2 linked regions of the Orrella dioscoreae genome follow. The protein of the gene in region 2 binds, or shares a complex with, the protein of the main gene of each other region. Links are inferred from orthologs where the notes say so. Each region holds a gene or a part of one and is shown on either strand. Other genes may lie near its edges.

Evidence for each region.
Region 1: the proteins of ODI_RS04480 (region 2) and dapF are in contact, whole or in part, in a solved structure (PDB 5YGU), measured with the Escherichia coli proteins. The link is inferred for Orrella dioscoreae from one-to-one orthologs.

What each region holds. Positions count from the first base shown.
Region 1 is NZ_LT907988.1:4,698,965-4,705,548, reverse strand. The notes cover bases 2,517-5,285. They hold dapF (diaminopimelate epimerase), read right to left. Parts: upstream 4,467-5,285; coding sequence 3,567-4,466; downstream 2,517-3,566. Other genes in these bases: ODI_RS21515 (lysophospholipid acyltransferase family protein), read right to left, coding at 4,527-5,285; ODI_RS21525 (DUF484 family protein), read right to left, coding at 2,730-3,461; xerC (tyrosine recombinase XerC), read right to left, coding at 2,517-2,644. In the rest of the region: ODI_RS21535 (TonB-dependent receptor domain-containing protein), read left to right, coding at 1-1,672; more of xerC, read right to left, coding at 1,700-2,516; more of ODI_RS21515, read right to left, coding at 5,286-5,462; ODI_RS21510 (lysophospholipid acyltransferase family protein), read right to left, coding at 5,459-6,331. UniProt on the Escherichia coli protein: Involved in the succinylase branch of the L-lysine biosynthesis and in the biosynthesis of the pentapeptide incorporated in the peptidoglycan moiety. Catalyzes the stereoinversion of LL-2,6-diaminopimelate (L,L-DAP) to meso-diaminopimelate (meso-DAP).
Region 2 is NZ_LT907988.1:983,230-989,946, reverse strand. Bases 2,228-5,129 are described here. They hold ODI_RS04480 (RNA pyrophosphohydrolase), read right to left. Parts: upstream 4,022-5,129; coding sequence 3,434-4,021; downstream 2,228-3,433. Other genes in these bases: ODI_RS04475 (proline--tRNA ligase), read left to right, coding at 4,111-5,129; ODI_RS04485 (response regulator), read right to left, coding at 2,758-3,453; ODI_RS04490 (sensor histidine kinase), read right to left, coding at 2,228-2,660. In the rest of the region: ODI_RS04500 (tripartite tricarboxylate transporter permease), read right to left, coding at 1-535; ODI_RS04495 (tripartite tricarboxylate transporter TctB family protein), read right to left, coding at 542-988; more of ODI_RS04490, read right to left, coding at 1,257-2,227; more of ODI_RS04475, read left to right, coding at 5,130-5,841; ybgC (tol-pal system-associated acyl-CoA thioesterase), read left to right, coding at 5,877-6,311; protein TolQ, read left to right, coding at 6,314-6,717. UniProt on the Escherichia coli protein: Master regulator of 5'-end-dependent mRNA decay.

The sequences.
Region 1 (6,584 bases), 3.7 Mb from region 2 along the record:
CCGCATCGAGGTGCTGCGCGGCCCGTCGGCGCTGCTGTACGGCGGCGGCGCCATCGGCGGCGTGGTGAACGTGCTGGACAACCGCATCCCCACGGCGGTGCCCGGGAACGGCATCGAGGGCGAGGCGGAACTGCGGGGCGCGACCGGCACCAAGGAGCGCGCGGGCGCAGTGGGCATCACCGGCGGCAGCGGCAACCTGGCCGTGCGCGTCGAAGGCATGAAGCGCGAGTCGGACGACTATCGCGTGCCCGACTGGTCCAGCCGCAGCGTGCCGGGCTCGTACCAGCGCTCGGGCTCGGGCAGCGTGGGCGCGTCGTGGATCACCTCGCGTGGCTATGTGGGCGCGTCCTATTCCTTCATGGAGTCGCGCTACGGCCTGCCGGGCCACAGCCACGAATACGAAGGCTGCCATCCGCACGGCGACCACCTGCATTGCGGGGGGCACGACCATGACCACGGTGATCATGAGGAAGAAGGCCATGAAGGCCACGATCACGATCATGACCACGGCGGCGGCGTGCCCTACGTGAAGCTGCGCAGCGAGCGCGGCGACTTGCGCGGCGAATACCGCGATCCTTTCGCGGGCTTCGAGAAGATCCGCTTCCGGGCGGGCGTCACGCAATACCGCCATGACGAAATCGAAGGCGGAGAGGTCGGCACGCGCTTCACCAACCGTGGCTACGATGGCCGCCTGGAGCTGACGCACAAGCCCATCATGGGCTGGCGCGGCGTGGTGGGCCTGCAGGGGGCGAGCAGCACGTTCGGCGCGGATGGCGAAGAGGGCTTCCTGCCCGAGAGCCGCACGCGTACGGCGGGTCTCTTCGTGCTGGAGGAATACCGCCTGGCGGACTGGCGCTTCGAACTGGGCGCGCGCCAGGACTGGCAGCGCATCCGCCTGACCGACGGCGGCGACAGCCGCCGTGACACGGGCAATTCGTTCTCGGCCGCGGCCATCTGGGACTTCGCGCCTCAGTATTCGGTGGCCCTGTCGCTGTCGCGCTCGCAGCGCCTGCCCAGCGCGCAGGAGCGCTACGCCGACGGCATCCACCTGGCCACCAACACCTATGAAATGGGCGACGCGAACCTGGGCAAGGAAACCTCGCGCAACATCGACCTGACCCTGCGCAAGAAAGCGGGCGATACCACCTTCAGCGTCAGCGCCTTCCACAACCGCGTGCGCAACTACATCTATGCCGACACCTTGGACCAGTTCGAGGACTTCCGCCTGATCCAGTACTCGCAGCGCGATGCCGAGTTCACGGGGATCGAGGCCCAGGTTCGCCATCGCTTCACGCCGGTCTTTTCGGCGGGCGTCTTCGGGGACTACGTGCGCGGCAAGTTCGCGAACGACGATGGCAATCTGCCCCGCATTCCCGCCGGGCGCGCGGGCGTGCGCTTGAACGCCGATTGGCAGCAGTGGGGCAGCGAACTGACGTTCACACGCGTCTTCCGCCAGTCGCGCGTGACGAGCTATGAGTCGGAGACGCCGGGCTACAACCTGCTGGACGCCCTGGTGACCTATGACACCGACATCGGCAATGCGCGCGCGCAGGTCTATCTGCGTGGCAACAACCTGCTGAACGAGCTGGCCTACAACCACACCTCGTTCATCTCGCGCCTGGCGCCCCTGCCTGGCCGCAGCGTGATGCTGGGCCTGCGCACGACGTTCTGAGCGGCGCCGCGGGGATCAGGCCTGGCCTTATCCCCGCGGGGTGTCCTTCTTGCGGCCTGCCCTGGGATGGGCCTGGTCGTAGGCGCGCGCGAGGTGCTGGAAATCCAGCCGCGTGTAGACCTGCGTGGTGGAAATGTTGGCGTGGCCCAGCATTTCCTGCACGGCGCGCAAATCTTGCGCCGATTGCAGCACGTGGCTGGCGAAGCTGTGGCGCATGACGTGCGGATGCAGTCGCGTGGGCAGGCCCGCGGCAATCGCCAGTTTTTCCAGCTGCAGCTGCACCACCCGTGGCGTGACGCGCTTGCCGCGTGCGCCCAGGAAGAGCGCCGCGGCATCATCGGGCGTTGCATCCGGCGCCAGCAGGGCGGGGCGCTCGCGCAGCCAGTGCGACAAGGCCGTCATCGCCGCGCCGCCCACGGGCACGGTGCGCCGCTTGCCGCCCTTGCCCCAGACCAGCACTTCCTGTTCGGCCAGGTTCAGCCAGCTGCGGGATTCATACTCGCCCGTGCGCACATAGGCCGTGTCCAGGCCGATGAGCTCCGAGAGCCGCAGGCCGCTGGAATACAGCAGTTCGAACATCGCGTGGTCGCGGCGGGCGATGGCATCGTGGCCGGCGCCGCGCGAGGCGTGGTCCAGCACGCCTTGGGCCTGCTCGACCGACAGGGCTTTGGGCAAACCACGGGCCAGCTTGGGGGCGCGCACGCCCGCGGCGGGGTTTTCAGGCAGTCCGGCCTGCGGGGCCCACCAGGCGAAATAGCCGCGCCAGGCAGCAAGCGTGCGCGCCAGGCTGCGCGGACTCAGGCCTTGCGCATGCAGGCGTGCCAGGTATTGGCGGATATGGGCGTGACGCAGGGCCTCGGGCGGCGTGTCGCCGGCGAGGGAGACGAGACGGGCGAGATCGTGACGGTAGCCGGCAAGCGTGTGCGGGGAATAGCGGCGCGCGGTCTCCAGGTGGGACAACCAGCGCGCCATGCTGTCGGGCAGGCCTTGCGAGGCAGTGGGCGGCGTGCCCGCGGGCGCTGCCGCGCTGGTTGCGGAAGCGGCGCCCACGATGCGCTCAGGCCTGCGGCGTGAGGCGTGCCAGCGCGGCGCTGCCCAGGCGGCCGATGCGGGCGAGGAAGGAGGTGCCCATGCCGGCCGCGAAGCGCTCGGCGTCGGGCGAACCCAGCACCAGCAGGCCGAAAGCGGGCGAGTCGGGCGTGGGACGCAGCGGCACCAGCGCCATCGAGCCAGGCGGCGTCGCCAGCCAGGCGGCGGCTTCCGCGCAGGCCTCGGCTTCACCCGGCGTGGCGGGTTCCTTGCCCGCCTGGGCGGGCACGGCAGGACCGCAATAAGGCGCCTTCAAGGCATCGGCATAGGCGCGCAGCGTGTCCGAGACGGGTTCGCCGGCGGTGCCGCCTTCGATGGCCAGCGGGGCCCACAGGCGCAGGCCGACGTCCTTCAGGTCGAAGACCTCGGCCAGGCCCAGCGTGACCAGCGCGGGCAGGCGCTCGGCGTGCTGTTCCGCCAGCAGGCGCTCGCACCACTGCTGTACCTGGGCGCCGATGCCTTCGTTGGTGGAGGCGTTGTGCACGAGTTCGTTCAGGCGCCATTCCAGTTCGCGCTGGCGCTCGCGCAGCGTGAGGATCTGGCGCTCGCCCAGCGAGATGGCGCGGCTCTGGTGCGGGTGCGGCACTTCGAGGGTCGCGAAGACCTCGGCGTGCTCCTGGAGGAAAGCGGGGTGGTCCTGGAGGAAACGGGCAACGGTCTCGGCGGAGAGTTCGTCGGCGTGCGTCGCGGCAGTGCTCATTGCTGGGGCGTCCTTCTTTCAGTATCGGGCATTGCCAGGGGCGTGTCGGCCCCAGGGGTGTCCGGACGGAACCGCGCGGCGCATGCCGGCCGCGCGGCCAGGGTGTCAGGGTTGGGCGGGCAGCGATGCCACCAGGGCGTCGACGTCCACGGTGCCCGAGAAAACGGTCGTGGCGGGGCCGGTCATGCGCAGGCTGTCGCCCAGCAGGGCGATATCGAGCACGCCACCGCGCGTGTGCACGGCCACGGGCGAATCGAGCAGGCCACGGCGGATGCCGGCGGCCACTGCCGCGCAGGCGCCCGTGCCACAGGCCAGGGTTTCGCCCGCGCCGCGTTCATGGACGCGCAGGCGGATGGTGTGACGGTCGACGACCTGCATGAAGCCCGCGTTCACGCGCTTGGCAAAGCGCGGATGCGATTCGATGTAGGGGCCGACGCGGCCGACAGGTGCCGTGTCGACGTCGTCGACCACCTGCACCGCATGGGGATTCGAGATGGCGACCAGGGACAGCAGCACCGACGCGGGGCCGCCCGGCGTGGCGGCCTCGTCCAGCGGCAGTTCCCACAGCGTGTCGGCGTGCTCGGGCCGCGAGGCCAGGCCGGTGGTGTCGAAGGGCAGCGCGGCGGGCTCGTAGCAGGTGAGGCCCATGTCGACCGTCACGCGGCCGTCCGCCGTTGCGTCCAGCACGATGACGCCCGTGGCGATCTCGGCGCGCAGCGGGTTCTTGCTGGACAAGCCCTGCTCGTGCACGAAGCGCACGAAGCAGCGGGCGCCGTTGCCGCAGTGCTCGACCTCGCTGCCGTCCGCGTTGAAGATGCGATAGCGGAAGTCGGCATCGGGGCGCGTGGCGGGCTCGACCAGCAGGATCTGGTCGGCGCCGATGCCGAGGTGCCGGTCGGCGAGCGCGCGGGCACGCGCCGCCGTCATCTGGATGGGCGAACGTACGCCGTCGAGCACGATGAAGTCGTTGCCCGCGCCGTGCATTTTGGTGAATGGCCAAGTCATCCCGCCATTATCGCCTAGTTGGCGGGCGATGGCGTGCCCGGCGCGGATGTTGCAACCGCCTCAATAGAGGCCGGGTTCGCCAGGGGGGCGGGTCTTGAAGCGGCGGTGCACCCAGTAGTATTGGCTGGGCATGTCGCGCGTCCAGTCCTCGACCATCCGGTTGATCCGGGCGGTGGCCGCCTCCAGGCCGTCCTCGCCCGGGAAGTCCGCCAGGGCGGGCAGAACCTCGATGTGATAGCGGCCGGTGGCAGGATTCCAACTGCCGCGGATAGGCAGCACGGGCAGCTTCCACGTGCTGGCAAGTTGCGCGGTGGCGGGGATGGTGGCCGCCGGCGTTCCGAAGAAAGGAACGAAGAGGGAACCCTTGCGGCCGAAATCCATGTCGGGCAGGTAGTACAGGGGGCGGCCCGCTTTCACGTGGCGCAGCAGGGGCCGCACGCCGTCCCGGCGGTTGACCAGGTGGACGTCGTTGAAGCGGGCCCGGCCTTCACGTACCAGCGCATCGACGTCGGGGTCGCTTTGTGGTGAGTACATGGTGGCGCCGCTCGGCGTTTCCATGGTCAGGCGAGAGGCTGCGGCATCCAGCGCGATGAAGTGCGGGGCGAGGAGGATGCAGGACTGGCGGGCGGCGACCAGTGGCTTCAGGTTTTCCTCGTAGCCCGACAGGGAAACCAGTTCGCGCACGCGTTCGGGGGGGGCAAACCACAGTACGCCGCGATCCACGACCGATTGTGCCAGGGCATGGAAGTGATCGCGCAGCAGGCGCTCGCGCGCGGCTGCGTCCAGCTCGGGAAAACAGATCTCCAGGTTGCGGCGGGCAACCCGGGCGCGTGGCCGCACCAGCCGGTAGGACAGTCCCCCCAGCAGTTTGCCGAGCCGCAGGCGAGTCGTGTTGGAACGGTTTCCGAACCACGTGAACAGCGCTTTGAGTGCGCGGTATTTCCATCCGCGCGGGATGGCGGGTGGCGCGAGGGATGGGTGCCGGTCGTCCGTCATGCCGCGTCTTCCGAGGGCAGGGCGCCGGGGGCCGCGGGTGCGCCTTTCGGCGTCTTGTAGCGGTTGTACCCCCAGAGGTACTGCTCGGGGCAACGGCGGATGAGGCTTTCCATGGTCTGGTTGATCAGCGTCGCCTGCGCCTCGGGGGATTCGGGCAAAGGCTCGGGCACGGGCACGTAATGCATCTGCCAGCCAGCGCCCTTGGGCAGACGCTCACCGGCGACCAGCACGACGGGCGCGTTCGTCTGCCTGGCCAGCCGGGCCGGCAGGGTGACAGAATAGGCTTGGCGGCCGAAGAAGGGCGCCCAGACGCCTTCGCCTTCGCCGGGCGCCTGGTCGGGCAGCATGCCGATGTCCTCCCCCTGGCGCAGTGCGCGCACGAACGCCCGCACGCCAGACTGGTTGGCCGGCACGACCTTCATGCCGGCGGATTCGCGCGCCAGTTGCATGACGGGGGCAAGCGCGGCCTTGCGCGGCGGCCGGAACATGACGGTGAGCGGATGCCGGCGCACCCTGTAGCGGGCGGTGATCTCGAAACAGCCCAGGTGGGGGGTCAGGTACAGCACGCCGCGGCCCTGCGCGTGCAGCGCGGCGATCATCGCCTCGTCCTCGGGGCTGCTGCGCACGCGCGCCAGGCTGTCATCGCTGCGGAACCAGACCCGTGCCAGTTCCAGGATCATCGCGCCGGTCTCGCCCGCCGCCCGGCGCGCGAAGGCCGGCGAGTCGTAGCCCGCCTGGGCGGCATTGGCGCGCAGGCGTTGGCGGTACTTGGTGGGCAGTGCATAGACCAGACGTCCGACCAGTCGGCCCAGGCCCTGGAGGAGGGAGAGCGGCAGGTGGGACAGCAGGCGAAACAGGAACAGCAGCATCGGCGGGCGTCGGGAATGGGGAGGGCGGACAGGCTTGCCGGCAGGCCTGGGGAGGGCGTCGCCGGGCCGGGGCGCCATGGGGTTGCTGACGCCATCCGCGAGAACATGTGCTATTTTCGCTTAAAATCACTTTGGCCGCCGAGTTAACGACAACTTGCGGGGCGGCCGCGGTTCCCTGTCTTGCCAGATGCTGGCACCGGCATTGAACCAGCTGGGGTGGCCGCCAGTCCATTCCTACCGCTAAAGCGTCGCG
Region 2 (6,717 bases):
GCACCAGGCCCACCAGCACCATGGCCACGCCCTTCACCGCCGAGCCCTTGGCCAGCGTGGCGCCGGCCAGCAGGCCCAGCATCATCATGGCGAAGTATTCGGCGGGACCGAACTTGAAGGCCACTTCCACCAGCATCGGCGAGAAGAGGATCATGGCCAGGATGCCGACGGTCGCGCCGCAGAACGACGAGAACATCAGCATGAAGAGCGCGGACCCAGCCTTGCCCTGGCGCGCCAGCGGATTGCCGTCCAGGCAGGCCACGGCGTGCGAGGCCGTGCCCGGCAGGTTCAGCATGATGGAGGTGATGCCGCCACCGTACTGCGAACCGTAGTAGATGCCCGAGAGCATGACCAGCGCCGCGGTGGGCGTCATGGTGTAAGTCAGGGGCAGCAGGATGGAGATGGCGGCCAGCACGCCCATGCCGGGGAGCACCCCGATCAGGTTGCCCATGAAGACGCCGAAAGCGGCCCACATCAGGTTGTCCAGCGCGAAGGCGACGGAGAACCCGTGCATCAAGTTATTGAAGATATCCATGTTCGATCAGCCCCAACGCAGCAGCGGGAATTGCAGCTGCAAGCCCCACGAGAAAATGGCGCAGCCCACGACGGTCACGCCCAAGGCAAGCAGCAGCGCGGTGCGCCAGGTGTGTTCGCGGTCGCCCATGGCGGCGATGAAGACCAGCGCAAAGGTGGCCGGCACCAGGCCGCCGTAGCGGCCGAGGATCATGAAGGCCACCAGCCCGCCCAGGATGCAGGCCCAGCCGCGCCACTCGGGCGGACCCATTTCATCGCCCTCTTCGTCGGGCGGCAGCGTCTTGGCGGTGACGATGATGAGCACGCCCATCAGCGCCAGCAGCACGCCCAGGATGATGGGGAAAAGCCCCGGGCCCATGCGCGAGAGGCTGCCCACCTGGTACAGGTTGCCGCCGATCACGACGGCAATGCCCAGCCCGATCATGATCCCCCCGGCCCACCATTCGCGCCGCATGACGCTTGGCGGAACAACTATCTTCGGTTCCACGGATGTACTCCCCCTTTCTTGTAGGCATGCGCCGCCACCCGCATGGCACAAGGTTTTGCGAGCAACTGACGCGCAGTTGAAAGTGCAGGAGTCTAGGAAGCGAGGCTTGCGATTTGCTTTCGCGGATGTGTAACAGCGTGGATTAAAAAACACGCGTCACAGAGGGAAGCGCACACGATGCGCGGGAAATCCCCAATGCAAAGATGGAACCGGAAAGAAGGAATCAGCCGTGTGTTCAGCCGCGCGGCAGACGCAACACCGCGCGCAATCCCACGCCGCCATCGGCACGCACTTCGCCGTCTTCCAGCGTGGCATCGCCGCCGTTGCGGCGCGCATAGGCGCGCGCGATGGCAAGGCCAAGGCCCGAACCAGAACCGCCTTCGCCCTTCTCCACGCCGGCCCTGTCGAAGCGCCCGAAGGCGCGCTCGCGCAGCCCCGGCTCGAGACCGGGCCCGTCGTCGGTGACGGCCAGCAGCACGTCGGTCTCGCCAGGCTCGACGGAGACCGTGATGCACGCGCCAGGGGGCGCGTAATGCAGGGCGTTGTGGACGAGATTCGAGAGCGCTTCCTGCAACTCGGCCTCGATGCCTTGCACGACCAGCGGCCAGCGCGCCCCGCCCTCATCGGCGTCCGGCGCGGGCGAGGTCAGGCAACCGAGATCCTGCTTTTTCTCGCGGGCGAGCGGCAGGTAGCGCAACACCACGGCCCGCGCCAGCTCGTCGACATCGACGGCCTGTGCCGTGCGTTCGTCCTCGTGGCTGGCGTGCGCGAGCGACAGCAACTGCTCGGTCAGGCGCCGGGTACGGCCAAGTTGCTCGATGAGCGCATGCAGGCCTTCGCGCATGCGTTGCGGATCGCGCTCACGCAAGGCGTATTCGGCCTGCGTGAGCATGATGGCAAGCGGCGTGCGGAGTTGATGCGAGGCATCGGCCAGGAAGGCGGATTGCTCTGCCAGCATGTCGCCATAGCGGGCGATGTGATGGTTCACGGCCTCGACCAGCGGCACGACCTCGTTCGGCACCCGCGAGGGATCCAGGGGCTTCAGGTCTTGCGGGGAACGGCTGCGGATTTCATTGCGCAGGCGATAGAGCGGCCGCAAGGCCAGGGCCACGCCCAGCCACACCAGCAGCACCACCAGCACGACCATGCGGGCATCGCGCAGGGCCTCCTGCTGCCGGCCGCGCTCCTCGGCGTTCAGGCGCGGCCCCATGCTTTCGGCCACCTGCACCAGCACCTGGCGATGCGCGCCGCGATAGAACAGGTCGCGCCAGATCGCCACCACCCGCACCGGGTCGTTGCGATAGACCGAATCGTAGAAGACGGGTTCGCCCGCCTCGGCAGGCCATTGGGGCGGCATCGGCATGTCGGGCATGCCGATGAGCGCCCGCCCTGGCAGCACGGGCGAGCCTCTGCCTGGCGCGATGGGCGGATCGATTTCCTCGACCCGGTAGTACTTGCGCAGGCCCGCGCGCGACTCCAGCAGCACCTGCGCATACATGGGTGCGCTGATGCGCAGGGTCAGGTCGTTGGCGAATTCGACGCTGCTTTCCAGCACGCGCGCCGGCTCGAGCAAGCTGCTGTCGTAGGCTTCGGCGGTGATCTCGGACAGGGTGCGGTAGTCGTTCCAGCTGTCGATCATCAGCAGGCCGATGATGCCTGGCAGCAGCAAGGCCACGAGCAGCGGCCGGATGCCGACACGCGGCACCACGACGTCGATGAGACGGAACAGCCGCCAGTTAGCCGGGTGCGGCTTCACTGGCTTCGCTGGCCACGCTTTCCAGCATGTAGCCCAGGCCGCGGACCGTGGTGATGCGCACGTCGCTGCCCGCCAGCTTCTTGCGCAGGCGGTGCAGCACGACCTCGATGGCGTCGAGGTTGGCTTCGCTGTCGTGGGTGAAGACCTTGCCGAAGAGGCTGGACTTGTCGACCGGATAGCCGCTGCGGGTGAGCAATGCCGCCAGCGCGGCGTGCTCGCGTGGCGTGAGGAAAAGCAGGCCGCCGTCCAGGGTGAAGGAACGGCTTTCGCTGTCATAGGACAGCGACCCGCACTGCAGGCGCGGGTGCTGGCGGCCACGGCTGCGGCGCACCAGCGCGGTCAGGCGCGCTTCCAGTTCTTCCAGCGCGAAGGGCTTGGTGAGGAAATCGTCGGCGCCCAGGTTCAGGCCGCGCACGCGGTCCTGCAGGGCGCCCTGCGCCGTCAGGAGCAGCACCGGGGTGCTGTCGCTGCGATTGCGCATCTCGCGCAACAGCACCAGGCCGTGCTTGTCGGGCAGGCGCAGGTCCATGACGATGGCGTCGTATTCGTTGCCCGCCATGAAAGCCTCGGCCGTGCGCGCATCGGCCGCGTGGTCGGGGACGAAGCCGCTTTGAGACAGCGCCCGGACCAGCCAGGCGGCCATCTCGCGTTCGTCTTCAACCAGCAATATGCGCATACGTGTCGCTTCCTTCTGCGGGAGACTGCGCGCCGGACGCGCCGTCTCCCCGGTTTCCATGCACCCGCTGGCGCAGATAGCGGGTTTCCTGCTGCCGCCGGAACAGGATGACCGACAGCTCGTTCAGCGCCTGGGTATAGACGTCGCGCTTGAACTCGATGACCGCATCCAGCGGCACCCAGTACTTGCTCCAGCGCCAGGCGTCGAACTCGGGGTGCGCCGTGGCGCGCAGGCAGACATCGCTGTCGCGGCCCATGAGCCGCAACAGGAACCAGATCTGCTTCTGGCCTTTGTAATGACCGCGCCACTCACGGCGCACGAAATTCTCCGGCACGTTATAACGCAGCCAGTCGCGTGTTCGCCCCAGGATCCGGACATGTTCGGGCCGCAGGCCCACTTCCTCGTGGAGCTCGCGGTACATTGCCTGCGCAGGACTTTCACCGTGCTTGATGCCGCCTTGCGGAAACTGCCAGGCGTGTTCGCGCAGCCGCTTACCCCAAAAGACCTCGTTCTTGTGGTTGACGAGGATGATGCCGACATTGGGACGGTAGCCTTCGCGATCGAGCATGGGCCACCTCCAGCGAATTCAATACAATTGCATCCGATTATACGTATCTGAAGTCCGATCTGCCGACCCCCGGAGCCCCTGGCCAATCTATGCGTGCCTCACGTTACCACCTGAATACCCTGAAAGAAGCCCCTTCCGACGCCGAAGTGGCCAGCCACCAGCTCATGACGCGGGCCGGCATGATCCGCAAGCTGGCCGGCGGCATCTATACCTATATGCCGCTCGGGCTGAAGGTCATCCGCAAGGTCGAGGCCATCGTCCGCGAGGAGATGAACGGCGCGGGCGCCGTCGAACTGCTGATGCCCGTCGTCCAGCCCGCCGAACTCTGGAAGGAGTCGGGCCGCTGGGAGCAGTACGGCGCCGAGCTGCTGCGCATCAAGGACCGCCACGACCGCGATTTCGTCCTGCAGCCCACGTCGGAAGAAGTCATCACCGACATCGCGCGCAACGAGATCCACAGCTGGCGCCAGCTGCCGGTGAACTTCTATCACATCCAGACCAAGTTCCGGGACGAGCGCCGCCCCCGCTTCGGCCTGATGCGCGGCCGCGAATTCACCATGAAGGACGCGTACTCCTTCGACCGCGACGACGAGGGCGCACAGCGCAGCTATGACGTCATGTACGACGCGTACATGCGCATCTTCAAGCGCCTGGGGCTGGAATTCCGCGCCGTGGCGGCCGACACCGGCTCCATCGGCGGCGACCGCAGCCACGAGTTCCAGGTGATCGCCGACACCGGCGAAGACCTGCTGGTCTACGATCCGGGCTCGGACTACGCGGCCAACATCGAGCTGGCCCACGCGCCCAGCCTGCTGGCCGAGCGCGCCGCGCCCGCCGAGTCGCTGGCCAAGACCCCGACGCCCGGCGCGGCCAAGTGCCAGGCCGTGGCCGACCTGCTGGGCATCCCGCTGGCACGCACCGTGAAATCGCTGGTGCTGGCGACCGATCCCGAGGACGGCCCCGCACAGATCTGGCTGCTGCTGCTGCGCGGCGACCACGAGCTGAATGAAGTGAAGGCCGGCAAGCTGCCGGGCCTGAAGGCCGGCTGGCGCTTCGCCACAGAGTCCGAGATCGTCGAGCATTTCGGCTGCAAGCCCGGCTACCTGGGCCCCATCGGCACGGCCAAGCCCGTGCGCGTGGTGGCGGACCTGACCGTCGCCAACATGAGCGACCTGGTCTGCGGCGCCAACGCCGAAGACTTCCACTACACCGGCGTGAACTGGGGCCGCGACCTGCCCGAACCCGAATTGGTGGCGGACCTGCGCAACGTGGTGGCCGGCGACATCGGTCCCTCCGGCCAGGGCCTGGCGATCCAGCGCGGCATCGAGGTCGGCCACGTGTTCTTCCTGGGCACGAAGTATTCCGAGGCGCTCAATGCGACCTTCCTGGACGAGACCGGCAAGCCGGCGCTGCTGCGCATGGGCTGCTATGGCATCGGCATCACCCGCATCGTGGGCGCCGCCATCGAGCAGAACCACGATGCGCGCGGCATCATCTGGCCGGCCGCCATCGCCCCCTTCCAGGTGGCCATTTGCCCCGTGGGCTGGGGGAAAAGTGCAACGGTTCGTGACGAGGCGGAAAAGCTCTACGCGGCCCTGCAGGAACAAGGCGTGGACGTGATCCTGGACGATCGCGACCAGCGCCCGGGGGTCATGTTCGCCGAGTGGGAGCTCATCGGGGTGCCGGTGCGCGTAACAGTTGGAGAACGCGGCCTTGCCGACGGTGTGGTGGAATTGCAGTCCCGCCGCCAGGGCGAGAACGTGAAGGTCGCCGTGGGCGATGCGCTGGCGCAGACCCTGGCCGCGCTGGCCCAGGCCTGAACGGCAGACTCTGCCGGATTTGCCGAACCCGCAACGTGACTGCTGACGCCTTGCCGAGATCCACCCTGCAGGTTCGTGTCTATTACGAAGACACGGACGCGGGCGGGGTGGTTTTCTATGCCAACTATCTCAAGTTCCTGGAACGCGCCCGCACCGAGTGGCTGCGCGCGCTGGGCATCAACCAATCGACCATGGCCGTCACCGAGCAACGCCTTTTCGTGGTGCGCTCGCTGGACATGGATTACCGCAAGCCGGCGCGGCTGGATGACCTGCTGACCATCCACAGCGAGATCACCAAGCTGGGCCGTGCTTCGATACACTTCGCGCAACACGCAGAACGCGATGGGGAACTGCTCGTGTCGGGCAACATCCAAATCTGCTGCGTCGACGCCGTCAACCTGCGACCCGCCGCCTTACCTCCCACGCTAGTGGACGTGCTGCGGGCCAACCTACGGGACCTACGGGAATAACCATGCAAGTCACGAATGACATGTCGATACTGAAGCTGATCCTGGACGCCAGCGTGCCAGTGCAGCTCATCATGCTGATCCTGCTCGGCATCTCGATCCTGTCGTGGACCTTCATCTTCGCCAAGCGGTCCGCGCTGAAGCAGGCCGACCTGCAGACCCGCCGCTTCGAGAACGACTTCTGGTCGGGCGGCGACCTGACGATGCTGCAGCAGGCCGTGGCCAGCCGCCGCGCCGAACACGGCGCGCTCGCGCGCATCTTCGATGCCGGCATGAGCGAATTCGCCAAGGCCCGCCGCAACAATCCCGGCGGCGATGTCCAGACCGTGCTGGACGGCCCGCGCCGCGCCATGCGCGCCGCCTACCAGCGCGAGATGGACTCGCTGGAATCGCGCCTGAACTTCCTGGC